Regions from separate parts of the Streptomyces sp. NPDC005017 genome, predicted to be linked through region 2. Evidence: riboswitches for the same ligand, from Rfam matches in the RefSeq annotation. Region 2 holds a riboswitch; the other holds the start of a gene.
The links. Region 2 has a riboswitch for S-adenosylmethionine ahead of ACFYR0_RS20610 (aminotransferase class V-fold PLP-dependent enzyme). Riboswitches for the same ligand answer to the same signal wherever they lie in the genome.

Region 1: linked by a shared signal. The riboswitch ahead of thrC (threonine synthase) and the one ahead of ACFYR0_RS20610 (aminotransferase class V-fold PLP-dependent enzyme) in region 2 are both predicted to bind S-adenosylmethionine.

The regions. Positions count from the first base shown of each region.
Region 1 is NZ_JBIALD010000010.1:117,890-125,364, forward strand. Features, by position in the region: gene ACFYR0_RS17460 (trehalose-6-phosphate synthase) at 391-1,863, opposite strand; gene ACFYR0_RS17465 (glucosyl-3-phosphoglycerate synthase) at 1,935-2,879, opposite strand; SAM riboswitch class I at 3,042-3,189, shown strand; gene thrC (threonine synthase) at 3,208-4,491, shown strand; gene ACFYR0_RS17475 (MoaD/ThiS family protein) at 4,488-4,763, shown strand; gene ACFYR0_RS17480 (cold-shock protein) at 5,212-5,415, shown strand; gene groL (chaperonin GroEL) at 5,741-7,363, shown strand.
Region 2 is NZ_JBIALD010000012.1:257,994-265,468, reverse strand. Features, by position in the region: gene ACFYR0_RS20635 (heme-copper oxidase subunit III) at 1-382, shown strand, start outside; gene ACFYR0_RS20630 (c-type cytochrome) at 461-1,273, shown strand; gene ACFYR0_RS20625 (Rieske 2Fe-2S domain-containing protein) at 1,270-2,337, shown strand; gene ACFYR0_RS20620 (cytochrome bc complex cytochrome b subunit) at 2,334-3,995, shown strand; gene trpD (anthranilate phosphoribosyltransferase) at 4,117-5,181, shown strand; SAM riboswitch class IV at 5,256-5,371, shown strand; gene ACFYR0_RS20610 (aminotransferase class V-fold PLP-dependent enzyme) at 5,569-6,930, shown strand; gene ACFYR0_RS20605 (Lrp/AsnC family transcriptional regulator) at 7,268-7,475, opposite strand, start outside.

The DNA.
Region 1 (7,475 bases), on a different contig from region 2:
GGGGTTGTGGTGCGGGGCCGGGGCGGGGGGTGTCCGTCCTCGGTCCGCCGATCCGGTCTCCTACGGGGGTTCTGGTGCTTGACGGCGGCCGCTGCGGGCGGACACCCCCCGCCCCGTCCCCTTGCCGCCGTACGCGGCTTCCCGCCGCCCGTCGCCCGTCGCCGCGGGCTGCGGCTGCGCGCCGCGCCTAGCCGCGGGCATGCGTGCCGCCAGGGGCGGCACGGGTGGGCGCTGGGGGTCCCCCCTCTGGGGGAGGCACCTCGCCGACGCCGAGCTGCGCACCGCCCCTGCCTCAGCGACCACCGGGCGGTATCTCGCTGACGCCGAGCCGCGAAGCGTCCCTGCCTCGGCCGAGACGCCGCAGCAGTCGGCAGACACGTCCCGCTGGGTTCAGGCGCGGGTAGGGGTTTCGCGGAGGGCGTTGAGCTGGTCGAGGAACCACTGGGCCGGGGGGAGGGCGGTGGCGGCCGCGGCGAGTCTCTTCGTACGCTCGGCCCGCTCCGAGGGCGGCATCGTGAGCGCCTCGTGGAGCGCCCGGGCGGTGGCGAGGACGTCGTAGGGGTTGACGACGAGCGCGTCCTCGCCGAGCTCCCAGAAGGCGCCCGCCTCGCGCGACAGGACGAGCACGCAGCCCTCGTCGGAGACGACCGGCATCTCCTTGGCGACGAGGTTCATGCCGTCGCGGATGGGGTTGACCAGGGCCACGTCGGCGAGCCGGTACGCGGCCAGGGAGCGGGCGAAGTCGTCCTTGAGGTTGAGCAGGACCGGCGTCCAGTCCGCCGTGCCGTACTGGTCGTTGATCTCCTCCGAGAGCCGCTGCACCTCGGCCGTGTAGTCGCGGTAGACCGCGAGGTCCTGGCGGGAGGGGTAGGCGAAGGCGACGTGGACGACCCGGCCGCGCCACTCGGGGTGGTCGTCGAGGAGCTGGCGGTAGGCCAGGAGGCCTCGGACGATGTTCTTGGAGAGTTCCGTGCGGTCGACGCGGACGATCGTCCTGCGGCCCTCGCCGATCTCGGCGCGCAGTGCCCTCAGGCGTTCCTCGACGTCGGGGCGGTGGGAGCGCTCGCGGAGGAACTCCGCGTCGGCGCCGAGGCCGTGGACGCCGAGACGGGTGGTCGTCAGCGGGGGCGTGCCCGTGCGGGTGTGCTCGATGTAGCGGGCCGGGGTGCCCGTCGGGGACATGGGCTGGATGCGCTCGGCGTCCACCGAGCCCGCGCAGTTCATGAACGCGAAGGCCCAGCGCCAGGTCAGGAAGCCGAGCCGGTCCGCGCCGAGCATGCCCCACACGAGTTGGGCGCGGATGTCCTCGGGGAGCATCCCGAAGTACTCGGAGGGCGCCCAGGGCGTGTGCGAGAAGTGGCCGATGCGCAGGTCGGGGCGGAGTTCGCGGAGCATGCCGGGGACCAGGCACAGGTGGTAGTCCTGGACCAGCACCGCCGCGCCCGGGGCGGCCTCCTCGGCGAGGGCCTCGGCGAAGGCGCGGTTGTAGGCCTCGTAGGAGGCCCACTGACGGCGGAACCCGGCGTCGAAGACCGGCTCCAGCGGGGTCTGGTAGAGCATGTGGTGGACGAACCAGAGCACCGAGTTGGCGATGCCGTTGTACGCGTCGGAGTGCACGTCCGGAGCGATGGCGAGCATGCGCACGCCCGGCTCGCCCTCGCCGCGGGCCACCGCCTCGCGGTCGCCGTCGGACAGGGCCGAGCAGACCCAGAGCGCGCCGGCGTCCGGGCCGATCGCCGAGAGGCCGGAGACCAGGCCCCCGCCGCCCCTTCTGGAGTGCAGCGAGCCGTCGTCCCGCAGTTCGTAGGAGACCGGGCCGCGGTTGGACGCGACCAGCACCTGTGCACCTCGCGTGGAAACCATGTGCCTCAACCTAGCCCGGCCCGGAAACGCTCAAACGTGCGGTTCGGCTGTATACGGACGGTGTCCCACGTTTACGCCACCTTCCTGGCAGCGTATTCCGCGATCTCCGCCATCGGCGGACGCTCCTCCGTGTCGACCGAGAACGTACGGGCCTCGAAGCCGCTCTCGCCCCGCTCGAACTGGGTCAGGGCCGGGCGGATCAGATGGCCCCGGGCCAGCCGCAGCTGGGCGGTGCGGTAGATCGCCGCGGCCATCCGGCCGAGTGCCTGGCCGTCCTGGTGGCGGTGCTTGCGCACACCCACGTCGACCTGGGCGAGGGCGTCGAGACCCACCAGGTGCAGGGAGTCGACGAGCATGCCGATCTCCACGCCGTAGCCGACGGGGAAGGGGAGCTGTTCCAGGAGGGTGCGGCGGGCCGCGTACTCCCCGCCGAGGGGCTGGACGAAGCCGGCGAGCTGCGGCCAGTGCATGTTCAGCAGGGGGCGGGCCATCAGTTCCGTGACCCGGCCGCCCTGGCCCGCCGCGCCGGCCAGCGGGCGGTCGTACATGCCCTTGACCAGGTCCACGCCGGGCTCGGTCAGCAGCGGGCCGACGATGCCCGAGACGAAGTCGGAGGAGAACTCCCTGAGGTCGGCGTCGATGAAGCAGACGATGTCGCCGGTGGTGGCCAGCAGGGAGCGCCACAGGACCTCGCCCTTGCCGGGGACCGCGGGTATGCGGGGCAGGATCGTGTCGCGGTGGACGACGGTGGCGCCCGCGGCGGCGGCCACCTCCGCGGTGCGGTCGGTCGAGCCCGAGTCGACGACGACGAGTTCGTCGACGAGGGGGACCTGTTGCATGAGGTCGTGGCGGATGATCGCGACGATGTCGCCGACCGTCTCCTCCTCGTCGAGCGCGGGCAGGACGACGGAGACCGTCTGGCCGGTGCCTCGTTTGGCGGCCAGGATCTTGTGGAGCGGGCGGTCGGCTACGGACCAGGAGCGGGTGGTCAGCCAGCGCTCGACTTCTTCCAGCACAGCCTGCGGCTCCTCTGCGTTTCGTCGGCGAGAGGGGTGGTTTGTGATCCATCTCGCGGTTCGGACGGCTATCTCAACTGTCCTGGCCTTCGGTTACAGTCTTGAACAACGCTGATGACCATCGCATGTCGGGGGCCGTCCGCGCGGACAACAACCACATACAGCTCATCCAGAGGGGCAGAGGGATACGGCCCGATGAAGCCCCGGCAACCCTCCAGTCGGTACTCCTGACGTTCGTGCAGCGAGGCTCCCGGCTAGGGAAGGTGCCAAATCCGTCTCACGGCGAGATGCGTCGTGAGGAAGATGAGGAGAAAGGGCCTCGCCTCACATGGCTGTGCAGACTGTTGCAAGCAGCACCGATTCCTCCGTCGACCTCGGCCCCGCCGCAGCCCTGAGCTGCCGCGAGTGCGGCCACCAGGTCCCGCTCGGCCCCCTGTTCGCCTGCGAGGAGTGTTTCGGGCCGCTGGAGATCGCCTACGACTTCTCCGCGTACGACGCCGAGGAGCTCCGCAAGCGGATCGAGAGCGGTCCCGCGAACATCTGGCGGTACGCGCCGCTTCTTCCTGTTCCGGCCGACGTCGCCGAGAAGCCGAACCTCAACCCGGGCTGGACCGCGCTGGTCAAGGCCGACAACCTGGCGCGCGAGCTGGGCGTGACCGGCGGGCTGTTCGTCAAGGACGACTCCGGCAACCCCACGCACTCCTTCAAGGACCGTGTCGTCGCGCAGGCCCTGGAGGCCGCGCGCGCCTTCGGGTTCACCACGCTGTCCTGCTCCTCCACCGGCAACCTCGCCGGTGCCGTGGGCGCCGCGGCGGCCCGCGCCGGCTTCCGGTCCTGTGTGTTCATCCCGCACGACCTGGAGCAGGGCAAGGTCGTCATGGCCGCGGTCTACGGCGGCGAGCTGGTCGGCATCGAAGGCAACTACGACGACGTCAACCGCTTCTGCTCCGAGCTCATCGGCGACCCGGCCGGCGAGGGCTGGGGCTTCGTCAACGTCAACCTGCGGCCGTACTACGCGGAGGGCTCCAAGACCCTCGCGTACGAGATCTGCGAGCAGCTGGGGTGGCGGCTGCCCGACCAGATCGTCGTGCCGATCGCGTCCGGCTCGCAGCTCACCAAGATCGACAAGGGCCTCCAGGAGCTGGTGAGGCTGGGCCTGGTCGAGGACCGGCCGTACAAGATCTTCGGTGCCCAGGCCGAGGGCTGCTCGCCGGTGTCCACCGCCTTCAAGGCCGGGCACGACGTGGTGCGGCCGCAGAAGCCGGACACCATCGCCAAGTCGCTGGCCATCGGCAACCCGGCCGACGGGCCCTACGTCCTCGACATCGCCCGCCGCACCGGCGGCGTGGTGGAGGACGTGACGGACGGGCAGATCGTGGACGCGATCAAGCTGCTCGCCCGGACCGAGGGCATCTTCGCCGAGACGGCCGGCGGCGTGACCGTCGGTGTGACGAGGAAGCTGATCGAGAGCGGTGTCCTCGACCCCTCGCTGACGACCGTGGTCCTGAACACCGGTGACGGTCTGAAGACCCTCGACGCGGTGGCCGGCACCGGTCTGACCGCCACCATCCGCCCCAACCTGGACTCCTTCCGAGAGGCTGGCCTTTCATGAGCGTGACCGTCCGCATCCCCACCATCCTGCGCACCTACACCGGTGGTCAGGCGGAGGTTCCCGCCGAGGGCGCGAACCTCTCCGAGGTCATCGCCGACCTGGAGAAGAACCACACGGGCATCGCCGCCCGGGTCCTGGACGACCAGGGCAGGCTGCGCCGGTTCGTGAACGTGTACGTCAACGACGACGACGTGCGCTTCGAGCAGGGCCTGGAGACCGCCACGCCGGACGGTGCCGGCGTCTCCATCATTCCCGCGGTCGCCGGCGGCTGATCCCGCCCGCAATTACCTTCGGTAACGGTGGTAACTGAGAGTTCATCGAATTGCCCCCTCCGCGAGAGAAGCGGAGGGGGCAATTCTGCATGGTTGAGCACGGTAGAGTTGGGGAAGCCGCCCCTTTCGTATGCCGGACGCATATGAGTTCCGCCAGGCGTTCCGTCGGGGAACCGACGAGAAGTGGCCAAACTGTGCGGCGGTTTTGCGTCGTTCATCCCCTTTGTGTGGCCCGACTTGCCCGGAATTCGGGTGAATTCTCGGTAAACTCCCGACCGGTCGCGTCCTGAATTCTCGTCCGATTGACCTGTTGCAGACGGCAGTTGGACAGATACATTCAGCCGCGGTCGACGCGTTCCGGCGCACGCCCCCGGGTATGGGGGGTGAGGTCTGACCCGGGTCCGCGAAGTGCGGATCTGTGCAAGGGCCAGTAATAGGGGAGTTAGGCATGGCTCAGGGCACCGTCAAGTGGTTCAACGCGGAGAAGGGGTACGGCTTCATCGCGGTCGACGGTGGTGCGGACGTCTTCGTCCACTACAGCGCGATTCAGATGGACGGCTACCGCACCCTGGAAGAGGGCCAGCGGGTCGAGTTCGAGATCTCGCAGGGTCAGAAGGGCCCGCAGGCCGACATGGTTCGCGTCACCGCCTGAACGTTCTTTCTTTGTGAAGGGCCCGCACCCGTGAGGTGCGGGCCCTTCGCTCGTGTGCGCCCGTCCGTGCGCCCGCCCGTGTGCGCCCGCTCGTGTTCGCGTGGGGCTGAGAGCCGCTTCCGATCCCCTGGAGCCGCTTGCACTCGGCAGGGGCGAGTGCTAATCATTGGCGTTAGCACTCTGAAGGTGAGAGTGACAACGAGGACCGGGTCGGTGAGGCCCGCAGGCCGTGTGGGGCAAGGAACCACGGGGCCCGCGAGCCGTCCGTCGCGGGCGCGGGCGCGGTCCGAAGGAATCACCCCCAGTCCTGGAGGGACCACTTCACATGGCCAAGATCATCGCGTTCGACGAGGAGGCGCGGCGCGGCCTCGAGCGCGGCATGAACCAGCTCGCGGACGCCGTCAAGGTGACGCTCGGCCCCAAGGGTCGCAACGTCGTCCTCGAGAAGAAGTGGGGCGCCCCCACGATCACTAACGATGGTGTCTCCATCGCCAAGGAGATCGAGCTCGAGGACCCGTACGAGAAGATCGGCGCCGAGCTGGTCAAGGAAGTCGCCAAGAAGACGGACGACGTCGCCGGCGACGGTACGACCACCGCCACCGTCCTCGCCCAGGCGCTCGTCCGCGAGGGCCTGCGCAACGTGGCCGCCGGTGCCAACCCGATGGCCCTCAAGCGCGGCATCGAGAAGGCCGTCGAGGCCGTCTCCGGCGCCCTGCTCGACCAGGCCAAGGAGGTCGAGACCAAGGAGCAGATCGCCTCCACCGCCTCCATCTCCGCCGCCGACACGCAGATCGGCGAGCTCATCGCCGAGGCGATGGACAAGGTCGGCAAGGAAGGCGTCATCACGGTCGAGGAGTCGCAGACCTTCGGTCTGGAGCTCGAGCTCACCGAGGGCATGCGCTTCGACAAGGGCTACATCTCCGCCTACTTCGCGACCGACATGGAGCGCATGGAGGCGGTGCTCGAGGACCCGTACATCCTCATCGCCAACTCCAAGATCTCCTCGGTCAAGGACCTCCTCCCGCTGCTGGAGAAGGTCATGCAGTCGGGCAAGCCGCTGCTGATCATCGCCGAGGACGTCGAGGGCGAGGCCCTGTCGACCCTGGTCGTCAACAAGATCCGCGGCACCTTCAAGTCCGTCGCCGTCAAGGCCCCGGGCTTCGGTGACCGCCGCAAGGCCATGCTCGGCGACATCGCCATCCTCACGGGCGGCGAGGTCATCTCCGAGGAGGTCGGCCTCAAGCTGGAGAACGCGTCCCTGGACCTCCTGGGCCGCGCCCGCAAGGTCGTCATCACCAAGGACGAGACCACCGTCGTCGACGGCGCCGGCTCCTCGGAGCAGGTGGGCGGCCGCGTGAACCAGATCCGCGCCGAGATCGAGAACAGCGACTCCGACTACGACCGCGAGAAGCTCCAGGAGCGCCTGGCCAAGCTCGCGGGCGGCGTCGCGGTCATCAAGGCCGGTGCCGCCACCGAGGTGGAGCTCAAGGAGCGCAAGCACCGCATCGAGGACGCCGTGCGCAACGCCAAGGCGGCCGTCGAGGAGGGCATCGTCGCCGGTGGCGGCGTGGCCCTGCTCCAGGCCTCCCAGGTGTTCGAGAAGCTGGACCTGGAGGGTGACGAGGCGACCGGCGCCAACGCCGTGAAGCTCGCGCTCGAGGCCCCGCTGAAGCAGATCGCCGTCAACGGTGGTCTCGAGGGCGGCGTCGTCGTGGAGAAGGTGCGCAACCTGGCCGTCGGCCACGGTCTGAACGCCGCCACGGGTGAGTACGTCGACATGATCGCCGAGGGCATCATCGACCCGGCGAAGGTGACGCGTTCCGCGCTGCAGAACGCCGCGTCGATCGCCGCGCTGTTCCTCACCACCGAGGCCGTCATCGCCGACAAGCCGGAGAAGGCCGCCGCGCCCGCCGGTGGCGGCATGCCGGGCGGTGACATGGACTTCTGATCGGCCCACGGGTTCGATCGACCGTCCTGCGGACCGAGGGCGGCACCCCCCGAGAGGGGGGTGCCGCCCTCGGGCGTGTCCGGCGTCACAGCCGGACGGGACTGGGAATGCG
Region 2 (7,475 bases):
CTCCTCCCTCACCTGTCAGCTCGGCGTGTTCGCCGCCGAGCGCGGTGACGTCAAGAAGCTCCGGATGTGGTTCATCGTCACCTTCATCATGGGTGCGATCTTCATCGGCGGTCAGGTCTACGAGTACACCGAGCTGGTGAAGAAGGACGGGCTCTCGCTCTCCTCCGACCCGTACGGCTCGGCCTTCTACCTGACCACCGGCTTCCACGGCCTGCACGTGACGGGCGGTCTCATCGCCTTCCTGCTGGTCCTCGGCCGTACCTACGCGGCCCGCAGGTTCACCCACGAGCAGGCGACGGCCGCCATCGTCGTGTCCTACTACTGGCACTTCGTCGATGTCGTCTGGATCGGCCTCTTCGCCACGATCTACATGATCAAGTAGCAGGAACCGATCACTCGCGTTTCCCGAAGCGCACATCCAGAAGCATCGACGCAGAAGATCCTGACACCGGGGTAATCCGTGAAAAAGCTCTCCGCACGACGACGCCATCCGCTGGCGGCGGTCGTCGTCCTACTCCTCGCGCTGGCGGCCACTGGGGGGCTGTACGCCGTGTTCGCACCCGCGGACAAGGCCCAGGCCGATGAAACCTCCCAGTCTCTCGCCATCGACGAGGGCAAGAAGCTCTACGCCGTAGGCTGCGCCAGCTGCCACGGCACCGGCGGTCAGGGCACCTCCGACGGTCCGAGCCTCGTCGGCGTCGGCGCCGCGGCCGTCGACTTCCAGGTGGCTACCGGCCGTATGCCGGCCGCCACCTCCCAGGGCGCCCAGGTGCCGAAGAAGAAGGCGATCTACTCGCAGGCCGAGATCGACCAGCTCGCCGCCTACATCGCCTCGCTGGGTGCCGGTCCGACCGTCCCGACCGAGGAGCAGTACGGCCCGGAGGGCGCGGACATCGCCGAGGGCGGTGAGCTCTTCCGCAACAACTGCGCGCAGTGCCACAACTTCACCGGCAAGGGTGGTGCGCTCACCAAGGGCAAGTACGCCCCGTCGCTCGAGGGCGTCGACCCCAAGCACATCTACGAGGCCATGCAGACGGGCCCGCAGAACATGCCCGCCTTCCCCGACACCACCCTGTCGGAGCAGAACAAGAAGGACATCATCGCGTACCTCGACGCGGTCAACGGCGACGACACCGAGAACCCCGGTGGCATGGAGCTGGGCGGCCTCGGGCCGGTCAGCGAGGGCCTCTTCGGCTGGATCTTCGGGCTCGGCACGCTGATCGCGGTCGCCGTCTGGGTCGCCGCTCGGACCGCAAAGGCCAAGAAGTCATGAGTAGCCACGACATTCCCGAAGAGAACCTGCCCGCCGAGGCGTCCGCAGGTCACGACGAGCACGGCACGCTGAGCGTCGCGGACGAGAAGAACCCGTTCGCCGACCCCGGCCTGCCGCCCCACGAGCACCGGATCCAGGACGTCGACGAGAAGGCCGCGCGGCGGTCCGAGCGCGTCGTCGCCCTGCTGTTCACGATCTCGATGCTGGCCACCGTCGCGTTCATCGCCGCCTACGTGGCGATCCCGCACGACAAGGCGATCTTCGTCTTCCCGCTCGGTCACATCAACGCGCTGAACTTCGCGCTCGGTCTGACCCTCGGTACCGCCCTGTTCACCATCGGCGCGGGGGCGGTCCACTGGGCCCGCACCCTGATGTCCGACGTGGAGATGGCCGACGAGCGCCACCCGATCGAGGCGTCCCCGGAGCTGCGTGCCCAGATCCACGAGGACTTCCGCCAGGGCACCGCGGAATCCGCGATCGGCCGTCGCAAGCTGATCCGGAACACCATGCTCGGCGCCCTCACCCTGGTGCCGCTGTCCGGTCTCGTGCTGCTGCGCGACCTCGGCCCGCTGCCCGAGGACAAGCTGCGTCACACGCTGTGGCGCAAGGGCAAGCTCATCGTCAACATGAACACCAACGAGCCGCTGCGTCCCTCCGACGTCGCCGTCGGCTCGCTGACCTTCGCCAAGCCCGAGGGCCTGGAGGAGGACAGCCACGAGTTCCAGAACGAGATCGCCAAGGCCGCCCTGATGATCGTCCGGCTCCAGCCGCAGGACATCAAGGACAAGCAAGAGCTGGAGTGGTCGCACGAGGGCATCGTGGCGTACTCCAAGATCTGCACCCACGTCGGTTGCCCGATCTCGCTGTACGAGCAGCAGACGCACCACGTGCTGTGCCCCTGCCACCAGTCCACCTTCGACCTGTCCGACGGCGCCCGCGTGATCTTCGGCCCCGCCGGTCACGCGCTGCCGCAGCTGCGTATCGGCGTGAACGACGAGGGCTACCTCGAGGCGCTCGGCGACTTCGAAGAGCCCGTCGGTCCTGCCTTCTGGGAGCGCGGATGAGCACCAACGAGAACCACACCGCCGCATCGGCCGCCGGCACGGCGGGCCGCTCCCGCGGCAAGGCCGGCGCCGGCGAGCGCATGGCCGACTGGGCCGACGGCCGGCTCGGGATCTACTCCCTGGCCAAGGCCAACATGCGCAAGATCTTCCCCGACCACTGGTCGTTCATGCTGGGTGAGATCTGCCTGTACAGCTTCCTCATCATCATCCTCACGGGTGTGTACCTGACGCTGTTCTTCCACCCCTCGATGAACGAGGTGGAGTACCACGGCACGTACGTCCCGCTCCAGGGACAGCTGATGTCGGAAGCCTTCAACTCCACGATGGAGATCAGCTTCGACGTCCGCGGTGGTCTGCTCATCCGGCAGATCCACCACTGGGCGGCGATCATCTTCCTCGCCGGCATGTTCGTGCACATGATGCGAGTGTTCTTCACCGGCGCGTTCCGCAAGCCGCGTGAGATCAACTGGCTGTTCGGCTTCCTGCTGTTCGTCCTGGGCATGTTCACCGGTTTCACCGGCTACTCGCTCCCGGACGACCTGCTCTCCGGCACCGGTGTCCGCTTCACGCAGGGCGCCATCCTGTCGGTGCCGATCGTCGGCACGTACATCTCGATGTTCCTGTTCGGCGGGGAGTTCCCGGGCACCGACTTCGTGGCCCGCTTCTACTCGATCCACATCCTGCTGCTGCCGGGCATCATGCTCGGCCTGGTCGTCGGCCACCTGATCCTGGTCTTCTACCACAAGCACACGCAGTTCGCGGGTCCGGGCAAGAGCAACAAGAACGTCGTCGGCATGCCGCTGCTGCCGGTCTACATGGCCAAGGCCGGAGGCTTCTTCTTCCTGGTCTTCGGTGCCGTCGCGGCCCTGGCCGGCATCGCGACCGTGAACCCGATCTGGGCGATCGGCCCCTACCGGCCCGACCAGGTCTCCACCGGCGCGCAGCCCGACTGGTACATGGGCTTCGCCGAGGGTCTGATCCGTGCCATGCCGGGCTGGGAGGTCAACTTCTGGGGTCACACGCTCGTCCTGGGCGTGTTCATCCCGCTGGTGCTCTTCGGGCTGTTCCTCGCCGTGATCGCGCTCTACCCGTTCATCGAGTCCTGGATCACCGGCGACAAGCGCGAGCACCACATCCTGGACCGCCCGCGCAACGCCCCGACCCGTACGGCCTTCGGTGTCGCCTGGGTCACCGGCTACATCATCATGCTGATCGGCGGTGGCAACGACATCGTCGCCACCCACTTCCACCTGTCGATCAACGCGGTCACCTGGTTCGTCCGGGTCGGCTTCTTCGTCGGACCGGTCCTGGCGTTCATCGCCACCAAGCGGATCTGCCTGGGCCTCCAGCGCCGCGACCGGGACAAGGTGCTGCACGGCCGCGAGACGGGCACGATCAAGCGCCTGCCGCACGGTGAGTACATCGAGGTGCACGAGCCGCTCAGCCAGGAGCAGCTCTACACCCTCACCGCGCACGAGCAGTACAAGCCGGCCGAGATCGGTCCGGCGGTCGACGAGAACGGTGTCGCCCGCAAGGTGAAGGGCTCCGAGAAGATGCGCGCCAAGCTCAGCAAGGCGTACTTCGGTGAGGACGCCCAGATCCCGAAGGCGACCGTCGACGAGTACAGGGAGATCACGAGCGGCCACGGCCACCACTGATCACTGCGTTCGCCACGCCACGGCGAAGGGCCCCCGTCCGGTGTTCGGACGGGGGCCCTTCGCCGTGCCCGGGGCTGGATAGGCTGGGATCACACTGCCTTACGACACTCAGGAGCGGCTGATGAGCGCTGTGACCCCCGCTGGAGGCGACACCGCGGCGGGCCGTTCCTGGCCCCGGGTGCTGAACGCCCTGCTCGAGGGGCAGGACCTGAGCGCCGAGGCGACCGCCTGGGCGATGGACCGCATCATGCGCGGCGAGGCGACGGACGCGCAGATCGCCGGGTTCGCGGTCGCGCTGCGGGCCAAGGGCGAGACCGTCCAGGAGATCACCGGCCTGGTCCGCACGATGTACGAGCACGCCAACGTCATCGACGTGCCCGGCGCCACCGTCGACATCGTCGGCACCGGCGGCGACGGCGCGAAGACGGTGAACATCTCCACCATGGCCTCGATCGTGGTGGCCGGCACCGGCGCGAAGGTCGTCAAGCACGGCAACCGGGCCGCGTCCTCCGCCTCGGGCGCCTCCGACGTGCTGGAGAAGCTCGGCGTCAATCTGGAGCTGACCCCCGCGCGGGTGGCCGAGGTCGCCGACGAGGTCGGGATCACCTTCTGCTTCGCGGTGAAGTTCCACCCGGCCCTGCGGCACGTGGCGGCCGCCCGCAGCCAGCTCGGCATCCGCACGACCTTCAACTTCCTCGGCCCGCTGACCAACCCGGCCAAGGTGCGGGCGCAGGCCATCGGTGTCGCGGACGCCCGTATGGCCCCGATCGTGGCCGGTGTCTTCGCCGAGCGCGGCAACTCCTCGCTCGTCTTCCGCGGCGACGACGGCCTCGACGAGCTGACCACGACGGCCACCTCGCGGGTCTGGGTGGTGCGCGACGGCAAGGTCACCGAGGAGACCTTCGACCCGCGCGACGTCGGCATCGACCTGGTCCCCGTGGAGGCCCTGCGCGGCGCGGACGCCTCCTACAACGCCGAGGTGGCCCGTCGCCTCCTCGACGGCGAGCGGGGCCCGGTGCGGGACGCGGTCCTGCTGAACGCGGCGGCCGCCCTGGTCGCCCTGGATCCGTCCGACGCGTCCCTGACGGAGCAGATCCGCGCCGCAGCGGCGAAGGCGGCCGAGGCGATCGACTCCGGCGAGGCCCGGCGCACCCTGGAGCGCTGGGTGGCCGCGACCAACGCCTGAGGCACAGGCCCGACGGTCCCGCGATCCGGACACGGGTTGCGGGACCGCGATCATTTCGCGTACGTTCCTCAACAGGTCATGAGTGACAGTCATACGGCCCCGGCCGACTGTCCGGCAACCCTCCGTCCGTGGCGGGGTGCCCCGGGTGAAGACCAGGCCGTGAGCGCAGGGCTCAGGGCAAGCGCGGACCCCTCGCGAGACCAGGGGTCCTGGTCGTCGAGGAGTCTTCCGTGAGCAAGCGAATGCGCTAGGGCCTGTCCCCCGGACAGGCCTGGGGCCGCCGAGCCCCGTCCCGCACTTCTCTTCCCCCTCTTTCCTCCACGCCCGAGCCGCGTCCGCGCGACCGCTCGCGGGGTGAATTCCTTCTGCCTTCACGGGAGTTCCGCCATGTCCGTCTCCACCGCCGCCGCCGGCCAGTCCGTTTGCACCCCGCTGCCCGTTCTGGGCCGGGATGTCACCGTCCCGCTCGTGACCGGCGGCGAGGTCACCTACGCCGCCCTCGACTACGCCGCCAGCGCCCCCGCCCTCCAGCGCGTCTGGGACGACGTCGCCGCCTACGCCCCGTACTACGGCAGCGTGCACCGCGGTGCCGGCTACCTCTCGCAGCTGTCGACGGACCTCTTCGAGAACGCCCGCCGGACCGTCGCGGAGTTCCTGGACTGCCGGGAGGACGACCAGGTCGTCTTCACCCGCTCCACCACCGACTCCCTGAACCTCCTCGCCCGCGCCCTGCCGGCCGACTGCCAGGTCTTCGTCTTCGAGACCGAGCACCACGCCTCGCTGCTGCCCTGGCAGGACGCCCGGGTCACCTACCTCGACGCCCCGCGCACCCCCGGCCAGGCCGTGCGGACCCTGGAACGCGCCCTCGCCGCCCGCGGGCCGTACGGTCCCGCCCTGGTGTGCGTGACGGGCGCCTCCAACGTCACCGGTGAGATCTGGCCGGTCCGTGAGCTGGCCGCGGCCGCCCACGCGCACGGCGCCCGGATCGTGCTCGACGCCGCCCAGCTCGCCCCGCACCACCCGGTGAGCGTGCGGGACCTCGACGTGGACTGGATCGCCTTCTCGGGGCACAAGCTGTACGCCCCGTTCGGCTCGGGCGTGCTGGCGGGCCGCGCCGACTGGCTGCGCGAGGCCGAGCCCTACCTCGCGGGCGGCGGCGCGAGCCGCAGTGTCACCCGGCGCGAGGACGGCGGCGTGGACGTGGAGTGGCACGAGACCGCGGCCCGGCACGAGGCCGGCTCCCCGAACGTCATCGGCGCCTACTCCATCGCCTCGGCGTGCAAGGCCCTGACCGAGGCGGGCTGGGACGGCCTCGTCGCCCGCGAGACCCGTCTGATCGCCCGGGTCCGCGCGGGCCTCGCCGAGGTCCCCGAGGTCAGGGTGCTCTCCCTGTTCGGCGACGACGCCCCGCGGGTCGGCGTGATCTCCTTCGTCGTGGAGGGCTGGAACAGCTCCCACTTCGCCGCCGCGCTCTCCGCCGAGTACGGCATCGGCGTCCGTGACGGCCTCTTCTGCGCCCACCCGCTCGTGCGCACCCTGCTGGGCAGCGACCCCCAGACCCAGGGCGAGTGCGGCGCTCCCGAGGCCGCGCCCGGCGAGAAGTCCCTCAACGCCATCCGCGTGAGCTTCGGCGCCGGCACCCCCGACGAACACATCGACCGCTTCGTCACCGCCGTCAAGGAACTCACCACCCAGGGCGCGAAGTGGACCTACCGCACAGTAGAAGGCCGCTGCGTCCCGGCGGTGTGACCCGCTTTTCGGGGGCCGCGGGACTTCGCCGGACCTGCGGCCACCGCCGCGCCTTTCCGCGGGCGCGGGACCGCGCCAGACCTGCGGCTACCGGCCCGCTTTTAAGGGCGCGGGGCTGTGTCCGATCTGCGGCTGCCACCGCGCGGGCGCGACCGACCTGCTTTCAGGGGCCCGGGACTGTGTCCGATCTGCGGCTGCCGCCGCGCGGCCGCGACCGACCTGTCTTCAGGGGCGCGGGGCTGTGCCAGATCTGCGGCTGCCGCCGCGTGGGCGCGACCAGCCACGACGGACCCGCAGCCGCACGCAGACCCCACCCCCAACCGACGGACGTCAGACGTCAGGAGTCAAGCCCGATCGCAAACGCCGCCTCGAGGTCATGCTGCGAGTACGTCCGGAACGCGACATGCGTGTCCGTCGCCTCCACCCCGGGAATCCGGCTGATCCGCCCGGGAATCACATCGGCCAGATCCTCGTGCTGCCGCACCCGCACCATCGCGATCAGGTCGTACGTCCCCGTCACGGAGAACACCTCGCTCACCGAATCC